Regions from separate parts of the Streptomyces sp. NPDC047453 genome, predicted to be linked through region 1. Evidence: predicted binding sites of a transcription regulator. Region 1 holds the regulator's gene; each other region holds the start of a gene.
What was found. Region 1 encodes HrcA, which represses chaperone genes, less so after heat shock. Its sites were predicted from a motif close to TTNGCACTCNGNNNNNCNGAGTGCNAA; they were not measured.

Region 1 (5,749 bases):
GTCGACGCCCTCCAGGTACTCCACGACCACGCCCTCGACGCGCAGGTCGTCGCCCCACACCTTCTCGACCAGTTCGGCGTCGTGCCGGCCCTCGACGTAGATGCGCCCGGCGCGGGCCACGCGCGCGCGTGCCTCGGGCACGGCGACCGAACCGGATGCCGTACGGGTGGGCCGTACCGGGCCGGACGACGGCTTCACCAGGGTGACCACCCGGCCCTCCAGCAGGAAGCCGCCGGGCGCGAGCGGGAACACCCGGTGCTTGCCGAAACGGTCCTCCAGCGTCACCGTGCCCGCCTCGCAGCGGATCACCGCCCCGCAGAAGCCCGTCCCGGGCTCCTCCACGACCAGACCCGGCTCGGCGGAAACCTCCGGCACGGTCCGCGGCTTCTTCCAGGGAGGGGTGAGGTCGGGCGAATACTGGCGCATTCGAGTGACGATATGGACAGGCCCGTGTCCGATCAGGGCGACACGCCGAAGCGCGCGGCCAGGGCGTCCCGCTGGGCGCGGACGAAGGCGGCGTCCACCACCGCTCCGTGACCGGGGACGTACAGTGCGTCCTCGCCGCCGAGCGCCAGCAGTCGGTCGAGGGCGGCGGGCCACCGGGACGGCACGGCGTCCGGGCCGGCCTGGGGCTCGCCGGACTCCTCGACCAGATCCCCGCAGAACACCACCGGCGGCTCGCCCGGCACCACCACGGCGAGGTCGTGCGCCGTGTGGCCCGGCCCCACGTTCACCAGCAGCGCCTCCCGCCCGCCGCCGAGCCGCAGGGTCAGCCGGTCGCCGACCTCGCGGCCCGGGCGCACCAGCGCGTCCGCCGCCTCGCGTGCCGCCCCCGCGTCCAGCCCGTGCCGCACCGCGTCCGCGCGCAGCTCCTCGCGCCCGCCGGTGAACACCGCGGCCGCGCCCGCGGCGGCGAACACCTCCGCGCCGGTGAACTCGGCCGCCCCGAAGACGTGGTCGAAGTGCGGGTGGGTGAGCGCGAGAAGTGTCACACGGCCACCGGAGAGCTCTCGCGCCCGCGCGCACAACCGTGCGCCCTCCGCGCGGCTCGACCCCGCGTCGACCATCAGCGCGGCGTCCGCCCCGACGACCAGCCCGGCCGTGCAGTCCCACACCGGAAGACGGCACCGCCCGACGCCGTCCGCCAGCCGTTCCCATTCCAGTTCGTCCCGAGGTTCTTTACGAGGTTCTTCCCGACCAGCCGTCATACGGCGACGCTAGTGCGCTGCGACCGCGGCCGGGTACGACATCCCGGCCGATCCCGGGTGATCCCGGTCCCGACCTCGTAGTCCGTCGCGGCCCGGCCTTGCCGGGGGCGTACCCGGCGGCCGTACACTGGGCCGGGTAGAGCTGGCACTCGTATGCGCAGAGTGCCAGGCGGGTGGCCGAGGAACGACCCTGGAGGTGTGCGCGATGCTCAGCGAGCGGCGGCTTCAGGTGCTGCGCGCCATCGTCCAGGACTACGTCGGCACCGAGGAGCCGGTGGGCTCCAAGGCCCTCACCGAGCGGCACGGCCTGGGCGTCTCACCGGCCACGGTCCGCAACGACATGGCGGCCCTGGAGGACGAGGGCTACATCGCCCAGCCGCACACCAGTGCCGGCCGTATCCCCACCGACAAGGGGTACCGCCTGTTCGTCGACAAGCTGGCCGAGGTCAAGCCGATGACCGCGCCCGAGCGGCGCGCCATCCAGAACTTCCTCGACGGCGCCGTCGACCTCGACGACGTGGTGGCCCGCACGGTACGGCTGCTCGCCCAGCTGACCCGGCAGGTCGCCGTGGTGCAGTACCCGTCGCTGACCCGTTCGACCGTGCGGCACGTGGAGCTGCTGGCCCTCGCGCCCGCGCGGGTGATGCTCGTGCTGATCACGGACACCGGCCGGGTCGAGCAGCGGATGGTCGACTGCCCGGTGCCCTTCGGGGAGGCCTCCCTGGCCGACCTGAGGGCGCGGCTGAACAGCCGGGTCGCGGGGCGCCGTTTCACGGACGTCCCACACCTCGTGGAGGACCTGCCCGACGGCTTCGACATCGAGGACCGGGGTACCGTCTCGACCGTGCTGTCCACTCTCCTGGAGACGCTCGTCGAGGAGAACGAGGAGCGGCTGGTCATCGGCGGCACCGCCAACCTCACCCGCTTCGCGCACGACTTCCCGCTCACGATCCGGCCCGTTCTGGAGGCGCTGGAGGAGCAGGTCGTGATGCTGAGGCTGCTCGGTGAGACGCAGAATCCGGGCATGACCGTGCGCATCGGTCACGAGAACGCCCATGAAGGACTCAACTCCACGTCCATCGTGTCGGTCGGCTACGGTTCGGGCGGCGAGGCAGTGGCCAAGCTCGGCGTGGTCGGACCGACCCGCATGGATTACCCGGGAACGATGGGAGCGGTACGCGCAGTGGCACGGTACGTCGGACAGATCCTGGCGGAGTCGTAGGTGGCCACGGACTACTACGCCGTTCTCGGCGTGCGCCGTGACGCGTCGCAGGAAGAGATCAAGAAGGCCTTCCGGCGGCTCGCGCGCGAGCTGCACCCGGACGTCAACCCGGATCCCAAGACCCAGGAGCGGTTCAAGGAGATCAACGCCGCTTACGAGGTGCTCTCCGACCCGCAGAAGAAGCAGGTCTACGATCTCGGCGGCGACCCCCTCTCGCAGGCCGGCGCGGCCGGCGCGAGCGGCTTCGGGGCCGGTTCCTTCGGGAACTTCTCCGACATCATGGACGCCTTCTTCGGCACGGCGTCGCAGCGCGGACCGCGTTCGCGCACGCGCCGGGGTCAGGACGCGATGATCCGGCTCGAGGTCGAGCTGGACGAGGCGGCCTTCGGCACCACGAAGGACATCCATGTCGACACGGCCGTCGTCTGCAACACGTGCAGCGGCGAGGGCGCGGCTCCGGGCACGACCGCACAGACGTGCGACATGTGCCGCGGCCGGGGTGAGGTCTCGCAGGTCACCCGGTCCTTCCTGGGCCAGGTCATGACGTCGCGTCCGTGCCCCCAGTGCCAGGGCTTCGGCACGGTGGTGCCCACCCCGTGCCCGGAGTGCGCCGGCGACGGCCGCATCCGCGCCCGCCGCACCCTGACCGTGAAGATCCCGGCCGGTGTCGACAACGGCACGCGCATCCAGCTCGCGGGCGAGGGCGAGGTCGGCCCCGGCGGCGGTCCGGCCGGCGACCTGTACGTCGAGATCCACGAGCTGCCGCACTCGACCTTCCAGCGGCGCGGCGACGACCTGCACTGCACGGTCACCATCCCGATGACCGCGGCGGCCCTCGGCACCAAGGTGCCGCTGGAGACCCTGGACGGCCTGGAGGAGGTCGACATCCGCCCGGGCACCCAGTCCGGCCAGTCGATCCCGCTGCACGGCCGCGGCGTCACGCACCTGCGCGGCGGCGGCCGGGGCGACCTCATCGTCCACGTCGAGGTCCAGACCCCGACCAAGCTCGACCCCGAGCAGGAACGCCTGCTGCGCGAGCTCTCCAAGCTGCGCGGCGAGGAACGCCCACAGGGGCAGTTCCAGCCGGGGCAGCAGGGCTTGTTCTCGCGGTTGAAGGACGCCTTCAACGGTCGCTGAGGCGGGGGCTGGGGTCGGCCGGGGGTTGCGGGGGTTGCCCCCGGGCGGGCACAGTCAGCCGGGGCGGCAAGGTGATTGGCCCGGAAGGGATTCCTCCGGCATATGCCAGAGGTCGCCCGGATTCGGACCCGTCAGGAGGACGTGACAACATGCCGTCATGTCCTCCGCACTGACCGATCTCTTCCCGCACCCGATCGTGCAGGCGCCGATGGCGGGCGGTCCCGCGGTGCCGCCGCTCGCCGCGGCGGTTTCCGATGCCGGTGGACTGGGATTCCTCGCCGCCGGTTACAAGACCGCCGACGGCATGTACCAGGAGATCAAGCAGCTGCGCGGACTGACCGGCCGCCCCTTCGGCGTCAACGTGTTCATGCCGCAGCCGGAGAGCGCCGAGACCGGCGCCGTCGACCTCTACGCCCACCAGCTCGCCGGCGAGCCCGGCTGGTACGAGACCGAACTCGGCGACCCGGAGTCCGGACGCGACGACGGCTACGACGCCAAGCTCGCCGTGCTCCTGGAAGACCCGGTGCCCGTCGTCTCCTTCCACTTCGGCGTGCCCGCCCGCGAGGTCGTGGACTCCCTGCACCGGGTCGGCACCTTCGTCCTCGCCACCGCCACCACCACCGAGGAGGCGCTCGCCGTGGACCGCTCGGGCGCGGACGCGGTGATCGCCCAGGGCGTGGAGGCCGGCGGCCACCAGGGCACCCACCGCGACCTGCCGGAACAGAACGGCGCCGGGATCGGCGTGCTCTCGCTCGTCGCGCAGATCCGCGAGGCGGTCGCCCTGCCGATCATCGCCACGGGCGGCATCATGCGCGGCAGCCAGATCGCCGCCGTGCTCGCGGCGGGCGCCCGCGCAGCCCAGCTCGGCACGGCCTTCCTCGTCACTCCCGAGTCCGGCGCGCACGACCTGCACAAGCAGGCGCTCACCGACCCGGTGTTCCCGCATACGGAGCTGACCCGGGCGTTCTCCGGGCGGCCGGCCCGCGGACTGGTCAACCGCTTCATGCGGGAGCACGGCCCGTACGCGCCCGCTGCCTACCCGGAGGTCCACCACCTCACCGCGCCGCTGCGCAAGGCGGCCGCCAAGGCGAAGGACGCGCAGGGCATGGCGCTGTGGGCGGGCCAGGGCCACCGGATGGCACGCGAGCTGCCCGCCGGGCAGCTGGTGGAGGTGCTGCTCGCCGAACTCGACGCCGCACGGGCGGCGTTGGCGGCCGGTTTTGCGGCAGGAGGTGACGCGCGATGACCGCGCCGGTGTTCGTCGTGGACGAACTGAAGGCAGTCGGACCGGAGTTCGTGCTGGAGGGCCCCGAGGGGCGGCACGCGGTCTCGGTCAAGCGGCTGCGGCCGGGCGAGGACGTGGTGCTCACCGACGGCCGCGGGCGCTGGATCGAGGGCGTGGTCAAGGCCGCCGAGGGCAAGGACCGGCTGGTGGTCTCGGACTTGGCGTCCCTCGTCGAGGAACCGCCGGAGTCCCCCCGTATCACCGTCGTCCAGGCCCTGCCCAAGGGCGACCGCGGCGAACTCGCCGTGGAGACCATGACCGAGGTCGGCGTGGACGCGATCGTGCCGTGGGCCGCCTCCCGCTGCATCACGCAGTGGAAGGGCGACCGGGGTCTGAAGGCGCTCGGCAAGTGGCGCGCGACCGCCCGCGAGGCCGGCAAGCAGTCCCGCCGGGTGCGCTTCCCGGAGGTCGCGGACGCGGCGACGACCAAACAGGTTGCCGCACTTCTGGCCGAAGCGGACCTCGCCGCCGTGCTCCACGAGAGCGGCGAGGAACGTCTGGCCACCGTCGAACTCCCCGCCCAGGGCGACATCGTGCTGGTCGTCGGCCCCGAAGGCGGGGTGTCGCCCGAGGAGTTGGCGCAGTTCCAGGACGCGGGGGCGAAGGCGTACGTGCTCGGCCCCACCGTGCTGCGCACCTCCACCGCCGGCACGGCGGCCGCCGCCCTGCTGCTGGGCCGTACCGGCCGCTGGTCCTGACCGGCAGGGCCGCATGAGCGCGGGCGCGCGCGGCGCGCGTGTGGCCGTATGCGCTCTACCGCGCCGGGCGTGGCGGTGGCAGGCTGCCGTACATGGGGGCATTGAGACGGATTCGGCACCTGCCGCGCGGGCGGCGGGTGAGGGCCGTGGCGGTGCTCGCGGTGGTCGCCGCGGGCGGGGCCGTCGCATGTGAACCCGG
Region 2 (5,749 bases), on a different contig from region 1:
GGACCAGGAGCGGGTGGCCAGCCAGCGCTCGACTTCTTCCAGCACGGTCAGCGGCTCCTCACTGTTGTCTCGCGCTTCGGACGACTGACTCAGCCGTCCTGGCCTTCCGTTACAGTCTGAACAACGCGGACGACCATCCCATGCCGGGGGTCACCTCCGCGTCACAACCGAATACAGCTCATCCAGAGGGGCAGAGGGACACGGCCCGATGAAGCCCCGGCAACCCTCCAGCCGGTTTCTCGTATCGACTGCTGTGCGTGCACAGCCGATCGTCTTCGCGAGGCTCCCGGCTAGGGAAGGTGCCAAATCCGTCTCACGGCGAGATGCGTCGTGAGGAAGATGAGGAGAAAGGGCCTCGCCTCACATGGCTGTGCAGACCGTTGTAAGCAGCACCGACTCCACCGTGGACCTCGGCCCCGCAGCGGCGCTGAGCTGCCGCGAGTGCGGTCACCGCGTCCCCCTCGGCCCGGTCTTCGCCTGCGAGGAGTGTTTCGGCCCGCTGGAGATCGCCTACGACTTCTCGGCCTACGACACCGAGGAGCTGCGCAAGAGGATCGAAGCGGGCCCCGCGAACATCTGGCGCTACGCGCCGCTGCTGCCCGTCCCCGCGGACGTCGCCGGCAAGCCGAACCTGAACCCGGGCTGGACCAAGCTCGTCCGGGTCGACCGCCTCGCCCGCGAACTGGGGGTGACCGGCGGGCTGTACGTGAAGGACGACTCCGGCAACCCGACGCACTCCTTCAAGGACCGCGTGGTCGCCCAGGCGCTGGAGGCGGCCCGCGCCTTCGGCTTCACGACCCTCTCCTGCTCCTCGACCGGCAACCTCGCCGGCGCCGTCGGCGCCGCGGCCGCCCGCGCCGGGCTGCGCTCCTGCGTGTTCATCCCGCACGACCTGGAGCAGGGCAAGGTCGTGATGGCCGCGATCTACGGCGGCGAACTCGTCGGCATCGAGGGCAACTACGACGACGTGAACCGCTTCTGCTCCGAGCTGATCGGCGATCCGGCCGGCGAGGGCTGGGGCTTCGTCAACGTCAACCTGCGGCCGTACTACGCCGAGGGCTCCAAGACGCTGGCGTACGAGATCTGCGAGCAGCTCGGCTGGCGGCTGCCGGACCAGATCGTCGTCCCGATCGCCTCGGGCTCCCAGCTCACCAAGGTCGACAAGGGCCTGCGGGAGCTGATCGAGCTGGGGCTGGTCGAGGACAAGCCGTACAAGATCTTCGGTGCCCAGGCCGAGGGCTGCTCGCCGGTGTCCACCGCCTTCAAGGCCGGCCACGAGGTCGTGCGGCCGCAGAAGCCGAACACGATCGCCAAGTCACTGGCCATCGGCAACCCGGCCGACGGCCCGTACGTCCTGGACATCGCGCGCCGCACCGGTGGCGCGGTGGAGGACGTGACCGACGAGCAGGTCGTCGACGCCATCAAGCTGCTGGCGCGGACCGAGGGCATCTTCGCCGAGACCGCGGGCGGTGTGACGGTCGGCGTGACGAAGAAGCTGGTCGAGGACGGCGTCCTCGACCCGACGAAGACCACCGTCGTCCTCAACACCGGCGACGGGCTGAAGACGCTGGACGCGGTGGCCGGCACCGGCCTGACCGCGACGATCCGTCCGACCCTGGACTCCTTCCGAGAGGCTGGCCTGGCATGAGCGTGACCGTTCGCATCCCCACCATCCTGCGCACCTACACCGGCGGCCGGGCCGAGGTGAACGCCGAGGGCGCGACCCTGTCCGAGGTCATCTCGGACCTGGAGAAGAACCACACGGGCATCGCGGCACGGGTCCTGGACGACCAGGGCAAGCTGCGCCGCTTCGTCAACGTGTACGTCAACGACGACGACGTCCGGTTCGAGCAGGGCCTCGAGACGGCCACCCCGGACGGCGCGGGCGTCTCGATCATCCCGGCGGTCGCCGGCGGCTGATCATTACCTTCGGTAATCCCGGTTACGCAGAGTTCATCGAATTGCCCCCTCCGTGAGAGAAGCGGAGGGGGCAATTCTGTGTGATTGAGCGCGGTACAGTTGGGGAACGCGCCCTCGAACTCCGAATCCGGGGCCATGGATTCCTGCCGCGAGCCCGGCAAGAAGTAGCCAAAGTCTGCGGGCCTTTTGCGGCATTTGCCTTGTCTGCGGGGCCCGACTTGCCCTGAATTCGCGTGAATTCTTCCTATATTCCGGACCGCGTACGTCCAGATTTCTCGTCCGATTGACCTGTTGCAGACGGCAGTTGGACAGATACATTCAGCCGCGGTCGACGCGTTCCGGCGCACGCCCCCGATCCACGGGGGGTGAGGTCTGACCCGGGTCCGCGAAGTGTGGATCTGTGCAAGGGCCAGTAATAGGGGAGTTAGGCATGGCTCAGGGCACCGTCAAGTGGTTCAACGCGGAGAAGGGGTACGGCTTCATCGCGGTCGACGGTGGTGCGGACGTCTTCGTCCACTACAGCGCGATCCAGATGGACGGCTACCGCACGCTGGAAGAGGGCCAGCGGGTCGAGTTCGAGATCTCGCAGGGCCAGAAGGGTCCGCAGGCCGACATGGTCCGTGTCACGGCCTGAATCGCGCGACCACCGCAAGCGACGTTCTTCTTCGGAAGGGCCCGCACCTCCGCTGCCGGGGTGCGGGCCCTTCGCTGTGCCGGCGCACCGCCCCGTCCGGCGGTCGGCACGCCCGGGTCCGCGCGCTCGCACGGCCCGGCACACCCGTGTTCGCGCCCGGCTGAGTGCCCCGCCGACCCCCCAAGGCGCTTGCACTCGAAGGGGTCGAGTGCTAATCATTGGCGTTAGCACTCTGAAGGTGAGAGTGACAACGAAGGACCGGGTCGGTGAGGCCACGGGCCGGGTGGGGCAAGGAACCACCGGTCGGGGCCGTCCGTCGCGGGCGCGGGCGCGGTCCGAAGTAATCACCCCCAGTCCTGGGAGGACCACTTCACATGGCCAAGATCATCGCGTTCGACGAGGAGGCGCGGCGAGGCCTCGAGCGCGGCATGAACCAGCTCGCGGACGCCGTCAAGGTGACCCTCGGCCCCAAGGGCCGCAACGTCGTCCTCGAGAAGAAGTGGGGTGCCCCCACGATCACCAACGACGGTGTCTCCATCGCCAAGGAGATCGAGCTCGAGGACCCGTACGAGAAGATCGGCGCCGAGCTGGTCAAGGAAGTCGCCAAGAAGACGGACGACGTCGCCGGTGACGGTACGACCACCGCGACCGTGCTCGCCCAGGCCCTGGTCAAGGAAGGCCTGCGCAACGTCGCCGCCGGTGCCAACCCGATGGCTCTGAAGCGCGGTATCGAGAAGGCCGTCGAGGCCGTCTCCGCCGCCCTGCTCGACCAGGCCAAGGAGGTCGAGACCAAGGAGCAGATCGCCTCCACCGCCTCCATCTCCGCCGCCGACACCCAGATCGGCGAACTCATCGCCGAGGCCATGGACAAGGTCGGCAAGGAAGGCGTCATCACCGTCGAGGAGTCGCAGACCTTCGGTCTGGAGCTCGAGCTCACCGAGGGCATGCGCTTCGACAAGGGCTACATCTCCGCCTACTTTGCGACCGACATGGAGCGCATGGAGGCGTCGCTCGAGGACCCGTACATCCTCATCGCCAACTCCAAGATCTCCTCGGTCAAGGACCTGCTCCCGCTCCTGGAGAAGGTCATGCAGTCGGGCAAGCCGCTGCTGATCATCGCCGAGGACGTCGAGGGCGAGGCCCTGTCGACCCTGGTCGTCAACAAGATCCGCGGCACCTTCAAGTCCGTCGCCGTCAAGGCCCCGGGCTTCGGCGACCGCCGCAAGGCCATGCTCGGCGACATCGCCATCCTCACGGGCGGCGAGGTCATCTCCGAGGAGGTCGGCCTCAAGCTGGAGAACGCGACCCTGGACCTCCTGGGCCGCGCCCGCAAGGTCGTCATCACCAAGGACGAGACCACCATCGTCGACGGTGCCGGCTCCTCCGACCAGGTCAACGGCCGGGTCAACCAGATCCGCGCCGAGATCGAGAACAGCGACTCCGACTACGACCGCGAGAAGCTCCAGGAGCGCCTGGCGAAGCTCGCCGGCGGTGTCGCGGTCATCAAGGCCGGTGCCGCCACCGAGGTGGAGCTCAAGGAGCGCAAGCACCGCATCGAGGACGCCGTGCGCAACGCCAAGGCGGCCGTCGAGGAGGGCATCGTCGCCGGTGGTGGCGTGGCCCTGCTCCAGACCACCAACGTCTTCGAGAAGCTGGAGCTCGACGGTGACGAGGCGACCGGCGCGCAGGCCGTGAAGCTCGCCCTGGAGGCCCCGCTCAAGCAGATCGCCGTCAACGCCGGTCTTGAGGGCGGCGTCGTGGTGGAGAAGGTCCGCAACCTCACCCCGGGCCACGGCCTGAACGCCGCGACCGGTGAGTACGTCGACCTGGTCGCCGAGGGCATCATTGACCCGGCGAAGGTGACCCGTTCCGCGCTGCAGAACGCCGCCTCCATCGCCGCGCTGTTCCTCACCACCGAGGCCGTCATCGCCGACAAGCCGGAGAAGGCCGCCGCGCCGGCCGGCGGCGGCATGCCGGGCGGTGACATGGACTTCTGATCCCCTCGAGGATCGGATCCGTCCTTCACGTACCGAGGGCGGCACTCCCTGGAGACAGGGGGTGCCGCCCTCGGGCGTGTTCCGGGTCACAGGAGTGGCTCGGTGGAATGCCGTGGCAGGCAGGGCAGTTGACGCCGGTGCCCGGCTGACGCGCGTGCGCGCCGGCCGGTACCGACCACGATTCCGAGGAGCCCCCCACGTGACCGTCACCGCCTCCGAGTCCGCTTCCGGGTCCGCGTCCCGCGCGGCCGAGGTCCTCTCCCGCCCCGTCACTCTGAACGGCCTCACCGTCCCCAACCGGATCGTGATGGCGCCGATGACCCGGATGTTCTCGCCGGGCGGCGTCCCCGGCGAGGACGTGCTGTCGTACTACGCCCGCCGCGCCGCCGCGGGCGTCGGCCTGATCGTCACCGAGGGCACCTACGTGGGGCACGACTCGGCCGGGCAGAGCGACCGCGTGCCCCGCTTCCACGGCGAGGAGCAGCTCGCGGGCTGGGCCAAGGTGGCCGAGGCCGTACACGCGGCGGGCGGCACGATCGTGCCGCAGCTGTGGCACATCGGTATGGTGCGCCGGCCGGGCCAGCAGCCGTTCCCGGACGCGCCCGCGGTGGGCCCCTCCGGGCTGCGCATCGGCGAGTCCGAGGTCACCGGCAGGGCGATGACGCGGACGGACCTGGACGACGTCATCGGCGCGTTCGCCGAGGCGGCCGCCGCCGCGGAGCGCATCGGCTTCGACGGCGTGGAGTTGCACGGCGCCCACGGCTACCTGCTCGACCAGTTCCTCTGGACGGGCACCAACCGCCGTACCGACGCCTACGGCGGCGATCCGGTGGCCCGTACGAAGTTCGCGGCCGAGATCGTGGCGGCGGTGCGCGAGTCCGTCTCGCCCGGCTTCCCGGTCCTCTTCCGGTACTCGCAGTGGAAGCAGGAGGCCTACGACGCCCGCCTGGCCGAGACCCCCGAGGAGCTGGAGGCGATCCTGTCGCCGCTGGCGGCGGCCGGAGTGGACGTCTTCCACGCCTCCACGCGCCGCTACTGGCGGCCGGAGTTCGAGGGCTCGGACCTCAACCTCGCGGGCTGGACGAAGAAGCTGACGGGCAAGCAGGTCATCAGCGTCGGCTCGGTGGGTCTGGACGGCGACTTCATCAAGGCGTTCCAGGGCGAGGGCGCGGAGCTCGGCAGCCTCGACAACCTGCTG
Region 3 (5,749 bases), on a different contig from region 1:
GGCGAGACCGGCCCGCTCCAGCTCCTCACGCAGCCGGCGCGCGATCGCGACCGCGTCGGCCGTGTCGCCGTGCACGCACAACGACCGTACGGACAGCGGAACGTCGCTGCCGTCCACGGCCTCCACCACGCCCTCGGTCACCATGCGCAGACAGCGCCGCACGATCACCTCCGGGTCGTGCAGCACCGCGCCGGGTTCGCGGCGCGGAACCAAGGTGCCCGCGGGGGTGTACGCCCGGTCGGCGAAGGCCTCGTGGACCGGGGTGAGCCCGGCCGCGCCGGCGGTGCGCAGCCAGACACTGCCCGGCAGGCCAAGCACCGGAAGCTCCGGGTCGTAGCGGCGCACGGCCTCCGCGACGGCGGCGGCCTGCGCCTCGTGGTGGACGATCGTGTTGTAGAGGGCGCCGTGCGGCTTCACGTACGCGACGCGGGTGCCGGCGAGCCGGGCGAAGCCGTCCAGCGCGGCGATCTGGTAGACGACGTCGTTGACCAGTTCGGCGGGGTCGACGTCAATGAAGCGGCGCCCGAAGCCCGCCAGGTCCCGGTAGCCCACCTGGGCGCCGATGGCGACGCCGCGCTCGGCGGCCCGCTCGCACGTCCGGCGCATCACGGTGGGGTCGCCGGCGTGGAAGCCGCAGGCCACGTTGGCGCTGGTGACGAGGGACAGCAGCGCGTCGTCGTCACCGAGCCGCCACTGCCCGAAGCCCTCGCCGAGGTCACTGTTGAGATCGATCATGAACGCTCCGCAGCTCGGTTCTGCCACTCGGGACGGATCATGCCGTGCGGGTCGCGGTACTCGGCGACGGCGTCCCTTCGCGCCGGGCCGTCGCACCCCCGCATCATGCCGCAGGCCACCGACAACGGGACCGACGACGACGGTGCCCGGCGCCCCCGTAGGGGTGCCGGGCACCGGTGGTTCGGTTCAGCTCAGCGGAGTGCTCAGTGGGCGTGGCCGTGGCCGTGGCCCGCGGCGGCCGGCTCTTCCTCTTCCTTCTTCTCGACGACCAGGGTCTCGGTCGTGAGCAGGAGGGAGGCGATGGAGGCGGCGTTCTCCAGGGCGGAGCGGGTGACCTTGACCGGGTCGATGACGCCGGCCTTGATCAGGTCGCCGTACTCGCCGGTGGCGGCGTTGTAGCCGCTGCCCTTCTCCAGCTCCGCCACCTTGGAGACGATGACGTAGCCCTCGAGACCGGCGTTCTCGGCGATCCAGCGCAGCGGCTCGACGGCGGCGCGGCGGACGACCGCGACACCCGTGGCCTCGTCGCCGGTCTTGTCGAGGTTGCCCTCCAGGACCTTCACGGCGTGGACGAGCGCGGAGCCACCACCGGAGACGATGCCCTCCTCGACCGCGGCGCGGGTCGCGGAGATGGCGTCCTCCAGACGGTGCTTCTTCTCCTTCAGCTCCACCTCGGTGGCGGCGCCGACCTTGATCACGCACACGCCGCCGGCCAGCTTCGCGAGGCGCTCCTGGAGCTTCTCGCGGTCCCAGTCGGAGTCGGTGTTCTCGATCTCGGCCTTGATCTGGGAGATGCGGCCCTCCACGTCCCCCTTCTTGCCGGCGCCGTCGACGATCGTGGTGTCGTCCTTGGTGACGGTGACGCGGCGGGCGGAGCCGAGGACGTCCAGACCGGCCTGGTCGAGCTTGAGGCCGACCTCCTCGGAGATGACCGTGGCGCCGGTGAGGACCGCCATGTCCTGGAGCATCGCCTTGCGGCGGTCGCCGAAGCCGGGGGCCTTGACGGCCACGGCGTTGAACGTGCCGCGGATCTTGTTGACGACCAGGGTCGACAGGGCCTCGCCGTCGACGTCCTCGGCGATGATCAGCAGCGGCTTCGAGGCGTTGCCCTGGATGATCTTCTCGAGGAGCGGGAGCAGGTCCGCGATGGCGGAGATCTTGCCCTGGTGGATCAGGATGTACGGGTCGTCGAGGACGGCCTCCATACGCTCCTGGTCCGTGACGAAGTACGGGGACAGGTAGCCCTTGTCGAAGGCCATGCCCTCGGTGAAGTCCAGCTCCAGACCGAAGGTGTTGGACTCCTCGACGGTGATGACACCGTCCTTGCCGACCTTGTCCATCGCCTCGGCGATGAGCTCGCCGACCTGCTGGTCCTGGGCGGACAGCGCGGCGACGGCGGCGATGTCGGACTTCTCGTCGATCGGGCGGGCCGAGGCGTGCAGGTCGTCGGAGACGGCCTTGACCGCGGCGTCGATGCCCTTCTTGAGCGCGGCCGGGGAGGCGCCCGCGGCGACGTTCTTCAGGCCCTCGCGCACGAGCGCCTGGGCGAGCACGGTGGCGGTGGTGGTGCCGTCACCCGCGATGTCGTTGGTCTTGGTCGCCACCTCCTTCACCAGCTGGGCGCCGAGGTTCTCGTACGGGTCCTCGATCTCGACCTCACGGGCGATGGTGACGCCGTCGTTGGTGATGGTGGGCGCGCCGAACTTCTTGTCGATGACGACGTTGCGGCCCTTGGGGCCGATCGTCACCTTGACCGTGTCGGCAAGCTTGTTGACGCCGCGCTCGAGGGCGCGACGGGCGTCCTCGTCGAACTTCAGGATCTTCGCCATGGCAGCGGGAGCCCTCTCGAAATCTGGTGGAAAGACACTGCGCCCCGGGCGCCCGGCTTCTTATCGGTCGCGGGGGGCCAGGGGCGCAGCTCAAACAGAATTGCTTCGTCTTCGTGAAGAAGCGGGTGAACTACTTCTCGATGATCGCGAGGACGTCGCGAGCCGAGAGGACGAGGTACTCCTCGTTGTTGTACTTCACCTCGGTGCCGCCGTACTTGCTGTAGAGCACGACGTCGCCGACCTTCACGTCAAGCGGAAGACGGTTGCCGTCCTCGAAGCGGCCCGGGCCCACGGCCAGGACGACGCCCTCCTGGGGCTTCTCCTTCGCGGTGTCCGGGATGACCAGGCCAGAGGCCGTGGTCTGCTCGGCGTCCAGCGGCTGGACCACGATGCGGTCCTCGAGCGGCTTGATGGCAACCTTGGTGCTGGCGGTCGTCACGATCCGACCTCCCCCTTCGGAGATCTCACGGGGTTAACTGTCTGAGGTGGCGACCAGGTGGATCCGTCGTCGCGGGTGCCGGACCTGCCCGTCGCTTTGTTGGCACTCTCCAGGGGGGAGTGCCAGACCTGAGACTATGACCGTCGTTAGCACTCGGTCAAGCGGAGTGCCAATTGCCTCGTGGCGCGTCGGGGGTGGGGTGCGTTTGGGGGAACGTGTGTTCAAGGTGCTGTGGGTCTGTGCGGACGGCCCTGAGGGCTTCGCCCCCGGACCCCCGTCTTCGGCCTGGACGGCCTCGTCCTCAAGCGCCGGACGGGCTGCTTGATGCCGGACTCGGCTGAGAACCCCTGCTCAGAGATAGTCCTGCAGCCGGCCCACCGTCAGGCCCTTCTTCTGGATTCTGCGGAGCAGGCGGGTCGTGCGGTCGCGTAGGGGTGGGCCGTCGAGGTCGTCGTCGTCCGAGGCGACGAGGAGGATGTCACCGGGGCGCAGTTCGTGGGGGCCGTGCCTGAAGCGCAGGCCGGTGTCGGTCGTGACGCCACGCCACAGGGCGACCGCCGAGACCCCGCAGTCGGCGGCGGCGCGCAGGGTCGTCGTGTCGTATCTGCCGTAGGGCGGGCGGAAGAGACGGGGGCTGACGCCGAAGCGGGAGCGGATCTTGTCCCGCTGGCCGCAGATCTCGGCGCGCTGGCCCGCGTAGGACAGGCCGCGCAGCGAGGGGTGGTCCAGGGTGTGGTTCTGGAGGTCCGCGCCGACCGACATCAGGTGCGCGAAGTGCCCGTACCCCGGTCCGACGACACTGTCCGTGAGGAACATGCTGACCGGCAGCCGCAGTTCACGGACCATGTCGACGAACCGCGGATCCTTCTCCGCGCCGTCGTCGTAGGTGAGGAAGACCACCGGGTCGGAGGTCGCGACGCGGTCCACGACCTCGGGCAGGCCGCCGGACGGGGTGGCGCCGGCGAGCCGCGGCGGACGGTCCGGCGGCTTCGGCGGGGCGGCGAGCGGCGCCCTGAGCCCCCAGCGCCGGTAGGCCTGGTCGGCCGTCGGGCTCTGCGACCGTACGCCCTGGGCCGCCTTGCGGCCGAGCCGCTCAAGGGGGTCGACGGACGTGGCACAGCTGGTCAGCAGCGAGGCGGCGAACAGGGCCGCGACCAGGTGCCGCGGCCGGACGGGCCGCGGTTTCACAGGTAGTCCTCCAGCCGGGCCACCGCGTACCCGTCGGCCGTGACCTTGTTCAGGAACCGGCGCATGTCGTCGGCCATCGTGCCGTTCCACTCGCTGCGGCCCCGGAAGTGGGTGAGCACGATGTCGCCGGGCCGCAGCCGCCGGTCGTCCTCGCGGAACTCCCAGTGGTCGACGTAGACCTCCTCGTTCCAGATGGGCGCGTACTCGATGCCGCAGGACCTGGCGGCGCGCAGGGTGTCCTGGTTGTAGTTGCCGTACGGCGGGCGGAACATCTTCGGGCGCTTGCCGAACCGCTCCTCCATGATGTCCTGCATGCCGCAGATCTCGCGCTTCTGCTCTTCGTAGGAGAGGGCCGGCAGGTAGCGGTGGTGCAGGGTGTGGTTGTTGAGGGTGACCCCGGTGCCCTGCATCTTCCAGAAGTAGCCGTAGTCGCCCTTGATGAGGTCGTCGGTGAGGAACGCCGTGTACGGGATCTTCAGGTCCCGCATCATCCGCAGGAACTCCGGGTCCTTCTCCGCTCCGTCGTCGATGGTGAGGAAGACGACCTTGTCCTTGGTGGGGACCGTGGTGAAGACCGGGGGCAGGTTCCAGTCCTTCTGGTGTTTCACCTCGAAACCGGCGCGGGCGGTGGCCTTCGGCTTCGTGGTGGGCGGCGGCGGGGGGATCAGCGGGACCCGCTCCAGACTCCAGCGCTTGGCGGTGGCCACCCGCTGCGCGTAGGAGGTGTGCAGGCGGTCGGCGAAGGAGCCGGGGGCGGCAGCGGGGGCGGGGGGCCCTTGAGGGCGCTGCTGGCCGGGGGCCGGGCGCACCTGCGCCTCCGGCTCTGCGCAGCCGGAGGCGAGGGCGGCGACAGCGAGCACCGCGAGCCCGCCGCGGATCCGGGTCTTGTGACTCGGGGCCCTTTCCGGGCCCTTTTTATCATTTTGTACTACTTGCCTCATGGCGCCGGATCCTCGCAGGCCACCGCCCGGAATCCGGGGCGACACCGCGGCCGCAGGCACACCGTCCACCGACTGGCCCACAATGACCCGGTGAACGACCACCTCCACGCCTTCGCCTCGCTGCTCACCCCCGAGGGCCGCGCCCTCCTCGACGAGGTGCGCGGTACCGAACCCGCCGACGAACTCGCGGTCGCCACCCGGCTGCGCCGTGAGCACCCCGCCGAACTGGTGTCGGCGGCGCTCGGCCAGGCCCGGCTGCGGCAGCGGGCGGCCGCGAAGTTCGGGGCCGAGGACGCGGGGCGGATGTTCTTCACGCCGAACGGGGTGGAGCAGTCGACGCGGGCGAGCGTGGCGGCGTACCGGGCGGGCCGGCTGCGGGAGTCGGGGGCGTCCTCGGTCGCGGACCTGTGCTGCGGGATCGGCGGCGACGCGATCGCCCTCGCCCGCGCCGGGATCCGGGTCCTCGCCGTGGACCGGGACCCGCTGACCGCCGCCGCGGCCCGTGCGAACGCCGAGGCGCTCGGGGTGGCGGACCTGATCGAGGTACGGGAGGCGGACGTCACGGAGGTCGACACTGCGTCGTACGACGCGGTGTTCGTGGACCCGGCCCGCAGAGC

Region 2: a site for HrcA is predicted at 2,779-2,805, ahead of groL (chaperonin GroEL). Genes of this name have one in related genera too.
Region 3: a site for HrcA is predicted at 3,150-3,176, ahead of groES (co-chaperone GroES). Genes of this name have one in related genera too.

Annotation. Positions count from the first base shown of each region.
Region 1 covers NZ_JBEYTS010000001.1:163,728-169,476, forward strand. Annotated here, with positions in the region: gene ABZ818_RS00670 (DUF3097 domain-containing protein) at 1-426, opposite strand, end outside; gene ABZ818_RS00675 (MBL fold metallo-hydrolase) at 459-1,208, opposite strand; gene hrcA (heat-inducible transcriptional repressor HrcA) at 1,414-2,430, shown strand; gene dnaJ (molecular chaperone DnaJ) at 2,431-3,567, shown strand; gene ABZ818_RS00690 (nitronate monooxygenase) at 3,725-4,813, shown strand; gene ABZ818_RS00695 (16S rRNA (uracil(1498)-N(3))-methyltransferase) at 4,810-5,550, shown strand; gene ABZ818_RS00700 (hypothetical protein) at 5,643-5,749, shown strand, end outside.
Region 2 covers NZ_JBEYTS010000007.1:203,534-209,282, reverse strand. Annotated here, with positions in the region: gene ABZ818_RS09865 (glucosyl-3-phosphoglycerate synthase) at 1-45, opposite strand, end outside; SAM riboswitch class I at 176-346, shown strand; gene thrC (threonine synthase) at 365-1,648, shown strand; gene ABZ818_RS09855 (MoaD/ThiS family protein) at 1,645-1,920, shown strand; gene ABZ818_RS09850 (cold-shock protein) at 2,351-2,554, shown strand; gene groL (chaperonin GroEL) at 2,929-4,551, shown strand; gene ABZ818_RS09840 (NADH:flavin oxidoreductase) at 4,751-5,749, shown strand, end outside.
Region 3 covers NZ_JBEYTS010000031.1:24,933-30,681, reverse strand. Annotated here, with positions in the region: gene ABZ818_RS24970 (5-oxoprolinase subunit PxpA) at 1-735, opposite strand, end outside; gene groL (chaperonin GroEL) at 939-2,564, opposite strand; gene groES (co-chaperone GroES) at 2,695-3,003, opposite strand; gene ABZ818_RS24955 (polysaccharide deacetylase family protein) at 3,355-4,191, opposite strand; gene ABZ818_RS24950 (polysaccharide deacetylase family protein) at 4,188-5,132, opposite strand; gene ABZ818_RS24945 (class I SAM-dependent methyltransferase) at 5,115-5,749, shown strand, end outside.